DNA from 3 places in the Aeromonas allosaccharophila genome. Region 1 is predicted to be linked to each of the others. Evidence: riboswitches for the same ligand, from Rfam matches in the RefSeq annotation. Region 1 holds a riboswitch; each other region holds the start of a gene.
The links. A riboswitch is a leader RNA that binds a small molecule or an ion and turns the genes downstream of it on or off. The one in region 1 is predicted to bind cyclic di-GMP.

Region 2: another riboswitch for cyclic di-GMP. It lies ahead of I6G90_RS21430 (immunoglobulin-like domain-containing protein); the one in region 1 lies ahead of gbpA (N-acetylglucosamine-binding protein GbpA).
Region 3: another riboswitch for cyclic di-GMP. It lies ahead of I6G90_RS20810 (glycosyl hydrolase family 18 protein); the one in region 1 lies ahead of gbpA (N-acetylglucosamine-binding protein GbpA).

Annotation. Positions count from the first base shown of each region.
Region 1 covers NZ_CP065745.1:4,008,395-4,012,615, forward strand. The annotation lists gene I6G90_RS18415 (amino acid ABC transporter ATP-binding protein) at 1-136, shown strand, start outside; gene I6G90_RS18420 (transporter substrate-binding domain-containing protein) at 133-969, shown strand; gene gbpA (N-acetylglucosamine-binding protein GbpA) at 1,120-2,541, opposite strand; cyclic di-GMP riboswitch class I at 2,607-2,692, opposite strand; gene I6G90_RS18430 (methyl-accepting chemotaxis protein) at 2,958-4,221, opposite strand, start outside.
Region 2 covers NZ_CP065745.1:3,529,364-3,533,584, reverse strand. The annotation lists gene prlC (oligopeptidase A) at 1-1,112, opposite strand, end outside; cyclic di-GMP riboswitch class I at 1,563-1,647, shown strand; gene I6G90_RS21430 (immunoglobulin-like domain-containing protein) at 1,695-3,890, shown strand; gene hemB (porphobilinogen synthase) at 4,051-4,221, opposite strand, start outside.
Region 3 covers NZ_CP065745.1:4,525,158-4,529,378, reverse strand. The annotation lists gene I6G90_RS20810 (glycosyl hydrolase family 18 protein) at 1-1,771, opposite strand, end outside; cyclic di-GMP riboswitch class I at 1,870-1,957, opposite strand; gene I6G90_RS20805 (GGDEF domain-containing protein) at 2,272-3,507, shown strand; gene I6G90_RS20800 (hybrid sensor histidine kinase/response regulator) at 3,632-4,221, opposite strand, start outside.

The sequences.
Region 1 (4,221 bases):
CTTCATGGATGGCGGCCACATTCTGGAGCAGGCCGCACCCCACCAATTTTTCGACAATCCCGGGAGCCTGCGTGCGCGCCAGTTCCTCGCCAAGTTTTCTTATACAAATGTCATCAAACGAAAGGAGTCAGCATGAAAAAAATAACCTCGGTTCTGTTTAGTGCCTTGTTGGGGCTGGGTCTCGCCAGCGGCGCTGCCCATGCGGCGGACGGTTCCCTCGACAAGATCAAGGCGCGGGACAAGCTCATCGTCGGCGTCTTCACCGACAAACCACCGTTTGGCTATGTGGACGAGAAGGGGAACTATGTCGGTTTTGACACGGATCTGGGTCGCCGCTTCGCCAAGGACCTGCTGGGGGACGAGAACAAGATCGAGTTCGTGGCGGTGGAGCCCGCTAGTCGCATCCCCTTCCTGCAGAGCGACAAGGTGGATCTGATCCTCGCCAATATGACGGTGACCCCGGAGCGGCGCGAGGTGGTGGATTTCACCAACCCGAACCTGCGAGTGGCGGTACAGGTGCTGGTGCCGGAAGGGAGTCCGGCCAAGAAGCTCGACGATCTGGCCAGCAAGACCCTGATCGTGACCACCGGCACCACGGCCGACATCTGGCTGACCCGCAACCACCCGGAGTGGAAGGTGCTCAAGTTCGAGAAGAATACCGAATCCTTGCAGGCGCTGGCCCAGGGTCGTGGCGATGCCTATGCCCAGGACAACCTGGTACTGTTCAGCTGGGCCAAGGAGAATCCGGGCTACCGGGTGCTGCCCGAAAAACTGGGCTCGGAAGATCCCATCGCCCCGGCGGTGAAGAAGGGCAATATCGAGCTGCGTGACTGGGTCAACGACCGTCTCGCCAAGCTGGGGGAAGAGAAGTACCTGCTGAAACTCTATGACCAGTATGTGCGTGACAAGCTCAGCCCTGATACCGATCCGAATGATGTGATAGTCGAAGGAGGAAAATGGCAGGGTTAATGGACAAACCCTGTTTCGAAGAGTGTGTTGAGTGTGTGAAGTAAGTGAAGAGTGAGGTCTTGGTTCCGTTGGTATGCAAACCGCAAGGTTTGATTTTTCCGGGCGTCCCCTGCTAGAGAGGACGCCCTTTTTTATGTGCCCAAGCGTGGATTAGTGCACTTCATCCCACGCCATCTGCCAGTGGGAGCCGATGCCCGGCTCGTACTGGGTCGCGGTGGTGGTCCACTGCTGGCAGTAGCCGCTGTAGGGGAAGGGCTTGCACTGATAGATCTTGCCATTTTTCGGCTGCTGCACCTTGGTGCCGGCGGCATAGGATTTGAGCGAGTTCGGGAAGACAAAGTCGTATTCGCCGCCGCTCCGCTCCTTGAACATCAGATCCAGGGTCTGCTGGAGGGTCTCGCCGCCCGCTTTCGGGGTGGCTTTGATCACCAGCTGGTGGTGACCTGCCGTGAGCCCTTCCAGCGCCATGGTAAAGGTGTGGCTGCTGTCTTTGATATCTGCACGGCTTTCACCCTTGGCGACGCCGCCGTGATCATAGAGGGTGTTGGAAACGGCCAGATCGCCCTGTGCGGTGACGGCAAAGTCGAGGGTTGCCTTGCCGTTATCCAGCACATAGTCGCTGGCCAGACCGCTGACGCTGATGCTGTCCACTACAGGCGGTTGCAGCTGTTGCAGGTCAATCTCGACCCGCTCCAGTTTGCTGTCATGCTTCAGATAGACGGGGTTCATGCCGTAGACAGGATTGAACTGGCCATCGGCCCCTTGCTGACCGGCGCGGATCTGGCTCTGCTCGGCGTTGATCTTGCTGGCGAGGGCGTGGGCCCAGCTGTTCTTCTGGCCCTGCTCGGCAGTGGCGATGGTCAACACGGTTTGCAACTCGGGGCGCTCGCCGTTGGCATCGAATACCCGGGTCATCGCCTTGTCACCCACCGCGAGGTCGATGGAGGGGTAGATAGTGCCTGCCTGGTTCCACTCCAGCGGCGGCTGGCTGCCATCTTTGAACTTGGCATCGATGATGTTGTAGAAGCTGTTGCTGGTGTCGCCCACTTCCCACACGCCGAGGATCAGTTGATAACCGCTGCGCTCCGGCAGGGTACAGTTGTGGGTCACCTGCTTGGGCGGTTGCACCATGTTGCCGTCGATGACGCAGAAGGGGGTCAGATCGAACGAGGCGCGGGTGAGCGGCTGGTTGGGGTTCCAATCCTGCTTGGTGAGGTAGTAGCGCCAGTTGCGGGTGACGTGGTTGGCGGTGAAGGTCCAGCTGATGGCGAAGGGGCCGGGCTGTACTTCGCGCTTGGTCCAGCGATCGCTGGTCTGGATGTTCAGCTCGCTCCAGCGCGGGCTGCCCGCCGAGGCGATTTGACCATCTTGCGGGCCGCTCTGCGGGAAGCCGGAGGGACCTTCCACGCTTTGCGGTTCCCACTGCACGCCGCCACACTGGCTGTTGCCGCCGGTGTTGCACAGGTAGTTGCGGCTCTCGGGCTGCTTGATGTAGCCATGCGCCAGGGCGCTGCCGCTGGCCAGCAGGGCCAGCACCGCGGCGATGTGATTGAGTTGGATTTTTGCTGCCATACATTCCTCTGTTCGACAGATGTGGGCAGTCAGTTGGCCGGGGAGTTCCCCGATGCACACTGGCGTGTGGCAACCCCGCTATCCTGGACAACACGTCTGTAGACCGGAGGCTTTGCGTCCCGACCTTTCGGTCGGTTTGCCAAATGACTGGATGGGTATTGATGGGCCAAATGTTCGGCCATCAGCATTGTGCACCTCATTGATTAATTATTTGAAGTTAAATGTTTAAATACGCCGTCAAACTGAGTGCTGCCAATCCTAACCAGTTGTTTTTAAATCGTTCTCTTGTGGGTGAACTGTGCCGATCCCCGTTGAATATGCCGATAAGATGCATGCTGATTGCGTGTTGCTGGCGCAAAAAAAACCTGCCAGTCGGGCTGGCAGGTCGGGTGACAAGGCGACACGGGTTGACGCCGTCAGTGACGGGCGCGCTGCTCGCCTGAGGCGTGAGGTACGGGCGCCATCATCGGGGCTGCGGTTGACGCCTTGCCCAGTTTGAATACCGCAAGCCGCTCATCCAGGCTGCGGGAGAGACCGGCCAGCAGCTCGCTCTCCTGCGCCAGTTGCGAGGCGGATTGTGACATCTCCAGCGCCGAGTCATTGATGCCGCTGACGTTGCGGTTCATATCCTCGGCGACCATGCTCTGCTGTTCGGCGGCGGTGGCAATCTGGGTCGCCATGTCGCTCACATGCTGGATGCGGTTGACGATCAGGGTGAGATCCTGCCCCGCCTGCTGCGACTGGTTGACGCTGCTCTCCGCCAGTTTGCGGCTGGTATCCATGGCGTTGGCAGCGGTGACGGCCCGTTGCTGCAGTTGGGCGATGGTGCTCTGGATCTCTTCGGTAGACTGGCGAGTGCGGCTGGCCAGCTGGCGCACCTCGTCGGCCACCACGGCAAAACCGCGGCCCTGCTCACCGGCCCGGGCTGCCTCGATGGCGGCGTTGAGGGCCAGCAGGTTGGTCTGCTCGGAGATGGCGCTGATGACGGCGGTGACCTCGCTGATCTGCATCACCCCCTCCTTGAGCTGATTGACCTGCACGGTGGCCTGTTCCACCTCGGTGGCCAGCGCCTTGATGCCGTGCACGCTGGCGTGCACGTCACGGTTACCGAGTCCGGCTTCACCGGTGGCCTCTTGAGTATCCCGCGCGGTATTTTCGGCGTGACCGGCCACATCGGAGATGGTAGCGCTCATCTCGTTCATGGCGGTGGCGAGCTGGGCCAGCTGATCCCGCTGGCTGGTCACCGCCTGATTGGTCTGCTCGGCAGAGGCGGCGATGCGCAGGGCAGCATCGGCCACGTTGCGAGCCCCCAGACTGGCCTCCAGCAGGGCATGACGGATGGCATCGAGACTCTGGTTGGTGCAGCGGGCGACCACCCCCAGCTCATCCTTGCCCTGTACCGGAATGCTCACCATCAGGTCGCCTTTGGCGACCCGCTGCATGGCGTCGTTGATCTGGCCGAGAGGGGCGACGATAGAGTGGGTGATGCGCCAGCCCAGCAGCCCCATCAGCAGGATGGCGATGGCGGTGGCGGTGCCCATCTTCATGTATTGAGCCCAGATGGTCTGCTGAATATCTTGCAGCAACATGCCGGAGCCGAGGATCCAGCCCCAGGGCTGATAACCGGAGACCATGGAGAGCTTGTCAGCGGTTTCGCCCGACGGGCCGGTCCAGACATAT
Region 2 (4,221 bases), 480 kb from region 1:
TTCACCACCTCGAACAACCCCTTCACCACCTTGCTGGCGGGGAAATAGGGGCGCAGCTGCTCGTCGGAGATGGAGAACTTGTGCTGCTTGAGCTTCTCGGCGTAGTAGGCGAGATCCCAGGCGGCCAGCTCGCTCTGGCCGTGCTGCTCGGCGGCGAAGGCGCGGATCTCCTCCAGCTCGGCTTTGCCTTGCGGCAGGGATTTGGCCGCCAGATCGGTGAGGAAGCTCACCACCTGTTCGGTCTTGTCCGCCATCTTGGTGGCCAGGGAGAGCTCGGCATAGTTGGCAAAGCCCAGCAGCTGGGCCAGTTCGCGGCGCAGGGTGAGCAGCTCGCTCATGATGGCGGAGTTGTCCCACTTGCCCGCATTGGGGCCCTGATCGGAGGCGCGGGTGGTGAAGGCCTCATACATCTCGGCACGCAGCTCGCGGTTGTCCGAGTACATCATCACCGGCAGGTAAGAGGGAATATCCAGAGTGAACAGCCACCCCTCTTTGCCCTTGAGCTCGGCCATCTGACGAGCAGCGGCACGCACGCTGTCGGGCAGACCGGCCAGTTCGGCTTCATCGGCCACCAGCTTGTGCCAGCCCTGGGTTGCATCTAGCACGTTGTTGCTGAAGCGGGAGGCCAGCTCGGAGAGGCGGGCCTGAATTTCGCCGTAACGCTGCTGCGCCTCGGCAGGCAGACCGATACCGGAGAGGCGGAAGTCACGCAGGGTATTCTGGATCTCCTTGCGCTGGGCGCCGCTCAGCAGCGGGAAATCATCGCTCTGGGAGAGGGCCAGATAGGCCTGATAGAGCCCTTCATGCTGACCGACATAGGTCTGGAATTCGGAGAGCAGCGGCAGGCAGGCGTCATGGGCCTCGCGCAGTGCTTCGCTGTTGAGTACGGAGTTGAGGTGGCTGACCGGTGACCAGATCCGTGACAGACGGTCATTTACCTCTTCCAGCGGGGCAATCAGGCTATCCCAGGTATGGGGTTCACGCTGGGCCAGCACATCGCTGATCTTCTGCTTGCAATCAGCAATCGCCTGAATCACGGCAGGCTGTACCTGCTCCGGCTTGATCTGGCTGAAAGGGGGCAGCGAATCCATTGTCAGCAAAGGGTTATTCATCCCGGTTACCTCTTGTTTGGTCTTGAACAGACCGCTTTAGCAGCTCTGTATGGCTTTCTAACATGTGGGCAACCCATGCAATAATCAAGCTGGAATCACACTCCCGCCCCCTTTTTGCCATTCGTCTCACAACCGGCGCTCCGCCTGCCCCCTGCGCGTCAACTCATGACACAAGCCGCCGGGCCTGTGACCCATATTTCCCGCGCGACAAATCAGGAGTTCGCTCGCGCCGATTGTGATGGCCAAAGTCCTCACCAAGCCTGTGGCCATCAGCGTTGGCCCCTTGTCGCGCATCGCGTTATTTAAGCAAACATCGTATGGAACACATTGAATTATTAAATTTTTCCAAAATGTGACATACAGAAGAGCACATTGATTAATTTATCTTCCCCCTCCTACCATATGCGGCTAATTTGGGGGCTGCTTGATTCTCTGTACCAGACAGAGGTCGGGTGAAAAAGGCAAGGTGGTTCGAAAGACCACCACGCAAAGCCACCGGTCTAAGGGATTTTCCTATGACAGCGGAGCTGCCCCCGAAGCCCATCCCCTGATGGGCCTCCTTTTGCAATGTACGGAGCAATGATGAACAAGTTCAAACTCTCCCTGCTGGGCTGCCTGATCGGCGCCACCAGCCCCATGCTGCACGCAGCAACCGCTGGCCAGAGCATGGTCAACCCGCAATCCGGCGTAGTGGTCGGCTACTGGCACAACTGGTGCGGCGGCGCCGGTTATCAGGGCGGCACCGCCCCCTGCGTCAAACTCGATCAGGTCAACCCGCAATACAACGTGGTCGATGTCTCCTTCATGAAGGTCTATGGCAGCAATCCGATCCCGACCTTCAAGCTGGATACCGCCACCGGCATGAGCGAAAGCCAGTTCATCGAGCAAATCGCCGAGCTGAACCGCCAGGGCCGTGCCGTGCTGCTGGCGCTGGGTGGTGCCGATGCGCACATCGAACTGCGTACCGGTCAGGAGCAGGCCTTCGCCGACGAGATCATCCGTCTGGTGGAGACCTATGGCTTCGATGGTCTGGATATCGATCTGGAGCAGGCTGCCGTCACCGCCGCCAACAACCAGACCGTGATCCCGGCCGCCCTGCGTCTGGTCAAGGATCACTACCGCGCCCAAGGGAAAAACTTCCTCATCACCATGGCGCCGGAGTTCCCCTACCTGACCGCCAACGGCCTCTACACCCCCTATCTGCGGGCGCTGGAAGGCTACTACGACTGGATCAACCCGCAGTTCTACAACCAGGGTGGCGATGGCATCTGGATCGACGGTATCGGCTGGATTGCCCAGAACAACGATGCCCTGAAAGAAGAGTTCATCTACTACATCGCCGACTCGCTGATCAACGGCACCCGCGGCTACTACAAGATCCCCCATGACAAGCTGGTGTTCGGCATCCCGACCAACATCGATGCCGCTGCCACCGGTTACGTCAAGAATCCGCAGGATCTGTTCGATGCCTTCAACAAGTTGAAGAATCAGGGTCAGCCCCTGCGCGGCGTGATGACCTGGTCCATCAACTGGGACATGGGCCGCAATGCCGCCGGTCAGTCCTACAACGAATCCTTCATCAAGAGCTACGGCCCCTTCATTCACGATCAGGAAATCACCCCGCCGATCGACAACGGTAAGCCGGTGTTCAGTGGCGTGAGCGATACCCGCATCAAGCAGGGCACCGCCTTTGATCCGATGGCCGGTGTCACCGCCAACGACAAAGAAGATGGCGACCTGACTGGCCAGATCCAGGTGGAAGGCTCGGTAGACAGCCAGCGCATCGGTCTCTACCCCCTCACCTACAAGGTGAGCGATCGCGACAACAACGTCACCGAACAGGTGCGCAGCGTCGAGGTCTACAGCATGAAGCCGGTATTCAGCGGCGTCACCGATACCACGCTGGAGCTGGGCACCGCTTTCGATCCGATGACCGGCGTCAGCGCCCATGACGAAGAAGATGGCGATCTGACCGCCCAGATCAAGGTCAGCGGCAGCGTCGACAGCAACAAGGTTGGCCGCTACACCCTCACCTATCAGGTGAGCGACAGCGCAGGTCAGCTGGTGACCCAGCAGCGCAACGTGACCGTCAAGGAGCAGGGCGCCATCTGTGAAAACAGCTGGGATGCCAAGAAGGTCTACGTGGGCGGCGACATCGTCAGCCACAACGGCAAGAACTGGCTGGCAGGCTGGTGGACCCAGAATGAAGAGCCGGGAACCACCGGTGACTGGGGCGTCTGGAAAGTTCAGGGCGACAGCGATTGCGATGGTGGCAACAAGCCGCCGGTGATCAACAGCAGCGACTTCACCGTCAGCGCCATGGGCTCCGACTACACCATCGTCAACGGTCAGGTCAGCATCCGTTTCAACGTGACCACCGCCAACCCGGTACAGATCACCGCAACCCTGGAGCAGAACGGCCGCAGCCACGGCACCACCAGCAGCAAGGTGAACGGCACCAGCACCTTGGTACTGCAGGGCAACAACGTCACCGATGGCAGCTACGACGTGGTGATCACCGGTCTGGCTGACGGCCAGAAGCCGGTGGTACAGCGCTTCCCGGTCACCCTGGCCGAAGAGAGCGGCAACGGCGGCAATGATGGCGACTACCCGGCCTACGCCCCCAATACCACCTACCAAGCGGGTGATCGAGTCAGCAACGCCGGTGGCAACTTCGAGTGCAAACCCTGGCCCTACAGCGGCTGGTGTGGTGGTTCTACCAGCCACTATGCACCGGGTACCGGCTCTGCCTGGAGCGATGCCTGGACCAAGCTGTAATCAGCAGGTCATAAGCAAGAGGGGGCCGTTGGCTCCCTCAGCCACTCGCATCAACCGCGATTGGCACAGCTCGGAGTTATGTCCGGGCTACATTCATAACGAAAGAGGGGAGCCATCGGCTCCCCTCTTTTCTATCCGTTACACGCTCGGACACATCCGCTTAACGGGCATCTTCTTTCAGCCACTGCGCCACGCGCTTGGCGAAGTAGGTGAGGATGCCATCGGCCCCGGCCCGCTTGAAGCAGAGCAGGGACTCCATGATGCACTCCTTCTCTTTCAGCCAGCCGTTCTGGATCGCCGCCATGTGCATGGCGTACTCGCCACTCACCTG
Region 3 (4,221 bases), 520 kb from region 1:
CCAGCGTCAGGGAGGCCGGACCGGTCACGGTCACATCGCTACCCGCGTTGGCAACCGGCGGCTTGTTGACTGGCGGGGTGATCCCCTCGCCATGGCCGAGCCCTTCGTGCATGGCGTTGAGGATGTCGCCGTTGTCGGCATCGATCTCCCAGGAGAAGAGACCACCCAGCTTGTGAGTCAGCACATACTGGCCTTTCGCCTTGACCGAGCGTTCATCGTCATAGGTGATCAGCTCACCGGTGGAGGGCTTGAACAGGGTGGCCGCTTCGGCGGTCTCGTCGTAGTTGTACTCCCAACCCGCGCCCATGTGGCCGTTGACGATGTGGCGATAGTCCAGCACACCATCTTCCCAGGTACCCTTGATCTTGCCGGTGGCGGTACCGGTGAAGGGATCGTTGCCCTGATAGCCGCTCACCCCTTTCCAGCCACGGCCATACATGGCGGCACCAATAACCAGCTTCTCGGAATCAACACCTTGAGCCAGCAGCAGATTAACCGCTTCATTGGTGTTGTAGCGCTTGTTGGCCGAGCCGTTGGTGGCCTGATAGAGGTTGGCCTGATGGCCCAGAGAGGTGTTGCTCCAGCCACCGTTGTAGTCGTAACTCATCACGAAGAGATGATCCATGTACTGCTGGGCAGCCTTGTAGTCCACATCCTCAATCTTGTCGTAACCGGCACCGATGGCAGAGGTGAGCTGATAGGTGCGACCGGTCTCTGCTTCCAGCTCGTCGAGCATGGCGCGCAGATCCTTCATGATCAGCACATAGGTTTCACCATCCTTGCTCTTGTCACCCAGATTGGGGTTGGCACCGTCGCCACCCGGATACTCGAAATCGATGTCTACACCGTCGAAGAACTTCCAGGTCTGCAGGAACTCTTTGACCGAGGCGACGAACACGTCGCGCTTGGCCTTGTCATGCATAAAGAAGAAGGGATCGGAGAGGGTCCAGCCACCAACGGAGGGGAGGATCTTCAGGTCAGGATAGGCCTGTTTGAGGGCCATCAGGTTGCCGAAGTTGCCCTTGTAAGGCTCATCCCAGGCGACCAGCGAACCCTGCCCTTTTTGCAGTGCCGCCCAGGGGTCGTGAATGGCGACCTGGAAATCCTTGCGACCGGCACAGGAGCGCTGCAGCGCCTGGAAGCTGCCGGAGATCTCCTTGAGGCTGTCGTTGAGGCCATCACCACCACAGATCGGAGTGAAGCCATAGAGGATATGGGTCAGGTTCTGGGCGGGCAGCTTGTCCACGCTGAAGTTGCGATCGTAGACGCCCCACTCCACATAGTAGGTACCGACCACCTTGCCGGACTTGTTGACATAGGGTTTGTTATTCTCCTGCAGGGCAGGCTTGAGCGGTGCGAGGTGGCTGCCATCGGTATCGGCGACCACGATCTCCTTGGCATCGGACAGGGTGCAGCCATCGCCGTTGCACAGCGCGACCTGCATCTGATAGCGGCCCCCCTTGTGCACCTTGAAGGTGGCGGTGCCCGCCGCCGACGAGGGACCGGACCAGACTTCCTTGCCATCCAGCAGCACCTTGGCACTCTGACCGATATCGCCGCTCCAGATGTTCCAGGTGACGGTCACATCGGCGCCATCCTTGACCTTGACCAGCTCGTTATAAGCGGTCGCAGACTGATTGACTTCGACGATGGCAAACTTGGTGGGGCCCCAACCGATGGCGGGTTTGCCCGGTGCGGCAGCATGAGCGGCAGATGAAGCGAGCAGAGTACCGACCATCATGGCCAGCAATGCGGGTTTTGGACTTAGCATATTGCTTTCCTTTACGTTATGGAAAAACGAAAGGGCAACGCAACACGACAGGTAACACAAAAATGGCCACCCCTTGGCAAAGGCAGCCTGCATAACTCTGTGGTGGCCCCGCTATCCTAGGTCGATATGTCCCTTAGACCGGAAGCTTTGCGTCCCGACTTTTCAATCGGTTTGCCCTTGTCACAACTTTATTCTTGGCGATAAATAATCGCGGATTAACTTTAGGGTAATTCGGATAGCTAAGCAAATCCGACCATTGCCAGCCAAGCTGTTGCCAAGCTCACATTTCACTCACTCTTTTAGAATTAACGCTTAATAAACAGACTCATGCATGAAAGGAATGTCATCATCCCCAACCGAAGGCGGCGCGCCATTTATTGATCCAAATCACATCAATACGATAAAAATCAATCAGTAAGCGTATTTCACATCAAAAGACCCATCTGCATCGCAATGTATGAATATATAATCGCCGTTTTGCATGACCATCAGGTGCCTTCATGCCCAGCGATCTCCCCTCACGCACCCGGCTATCCAGATACGACAAATTTGTTCGCCTGACGGTCTACACACTGCCACTGGCGGGGATAATCCTGCTGCTCGACAGCCTCAACGGCTGGCAAAAGGCACCGCTTGCCTGCACCTTGCTGCTCCAGAGCTACCTTATCTGCACCATCTGGCTCTATCGCCACTACCGCTACCATCTGCAGCGCCAGTGGCAGCATCTCAGTGAGGCGCTCCGGATCAACGAAATCACCGCCGAGCTGGCCCGCAACTCGGCGCAATACCAGACCGAAGAGGCCTTTCTGGAGGATCTGCTCAGACGGGCCGTGATGTTGATCCCGGGGGCCGAGATGGGCTGCCTGATCAAGCTGCTGCCGGGTACAGGGATGTTGAGATATGAAGCGGCCATCGGCATGGATCTGGTGAAGCTGCGGCGGATCAATCTGCCGCTCGAGCACACTTTTCAGTACAAGCTGACTCAGGGGCGCTGCAACAAAACGCTGCTGATCAACGACCTGTCGAAGATCAATGCCACCATGCCCCTGTCTGAACAGGACAAGGAGCTGCTGGTCAACTGCAGCGACCTGCCCATCCGGGCCACGCTGGCGACCCCGATCCATATCGATGGTCAGCTTTACGGCATGATCAATATGGACAGCAGCAAACGCCATGCCTTTACCCGCTACGACAGCCACCTGATGGCAATTCTGGCGCGGGATATTCGCCACGCCATCACCATCTATCAGCAGTCCCGCTGCATCTATCAGCTGGCCAATACCGACCAGCTGACCGGCCTCGCCAATCGCCAGCAATTCGAACTCGCTCTGCAGGCACAGCCGGAAGGCACCCTGCTGCTGATCGACATGGACAACCTCAAGCAACTCAATGACAGCTGCGGCCATCTGGCGGGTGATCAGGCCCTGCGCCTGATCGCGGACGGCATACGCCAGCACTTCGGTCAGGGAGTGATTGCCGCCCGTTTTGGCGGGGATGAATTTGTGCTGCTCACCACTCTGGCTCCGACCGAGCTGCAACAAGCGATGACTATGCTGGCGACCATGCTGGCCAGCGCCTCACCCACTATCTCGTGCAGCATGGGGATGGCCCCCTATCGCGGCGACTTTGCAGCCGCGTTTGCCAGGGCCGATGCAGCCATGTATCAACACAAGCGGCGCCGCAAGGAGCAGCAGGCGGCACAGATGCCAGCTATCGGGGAGAGCATCAATCACTAGCCCGCAAGGGCCAGCCTCCATCCGGTTGTTGCCGATGTCGCGCTAATCCATTAGCCCATCTTCCCAGGCCCCCTTCACCTTGCCAGTCGCCTTGCCAGTGAAGGAGTTGTTGCCGTCGCAGCCACTACCGCAGCAGCAGACTGTTCATCAGGGCCCGCAGTTTGAGCGGTTTGACCGGCTTGCTGATGTAGCCATACCCGCCTTCGCGGATCTGCGCCTGCAACTCGCTCTTGCGATCGGCGCTGATGATGATGCCTCCCAGCTCATCACCACACACCCGTTGCAGGGCAGCCAGCGCCGCCAGACCGGTCTTGCCATCGTCGAGGTGATAGTCAGAGAGCACCAGCCTTGGCACAAACCCCTCTGCCACCAGCGTCTCGGCTTCGGCCAGATCAACGGCGCAGCGCACCTCGCAGCCCCAACGGCCGAGCAGGGTGCTCATGGCGGTCAAAATGTCCCGCTCGTTATCGATGCAGAGCACGGTCACCCCCTCCAGCTGGCTGTCGCGCACTACCGGCGCCGCCAGCTGATGGGCCGTGACCGGCCGGGTCGCCAGATTGAGGGTCACCGCAAAGACCGACTCCTTGCCCGGCCAGCTCTGCAGGGTGAGCTGATGACCGAGCACCTGCGAGATGCCGCGGGCGATGGCGAGCCCCAGACCAAGCCCCTGCTCCTTGGCGGTGCGGGAGTGATCGAGACGGGAGAACTCGTCGA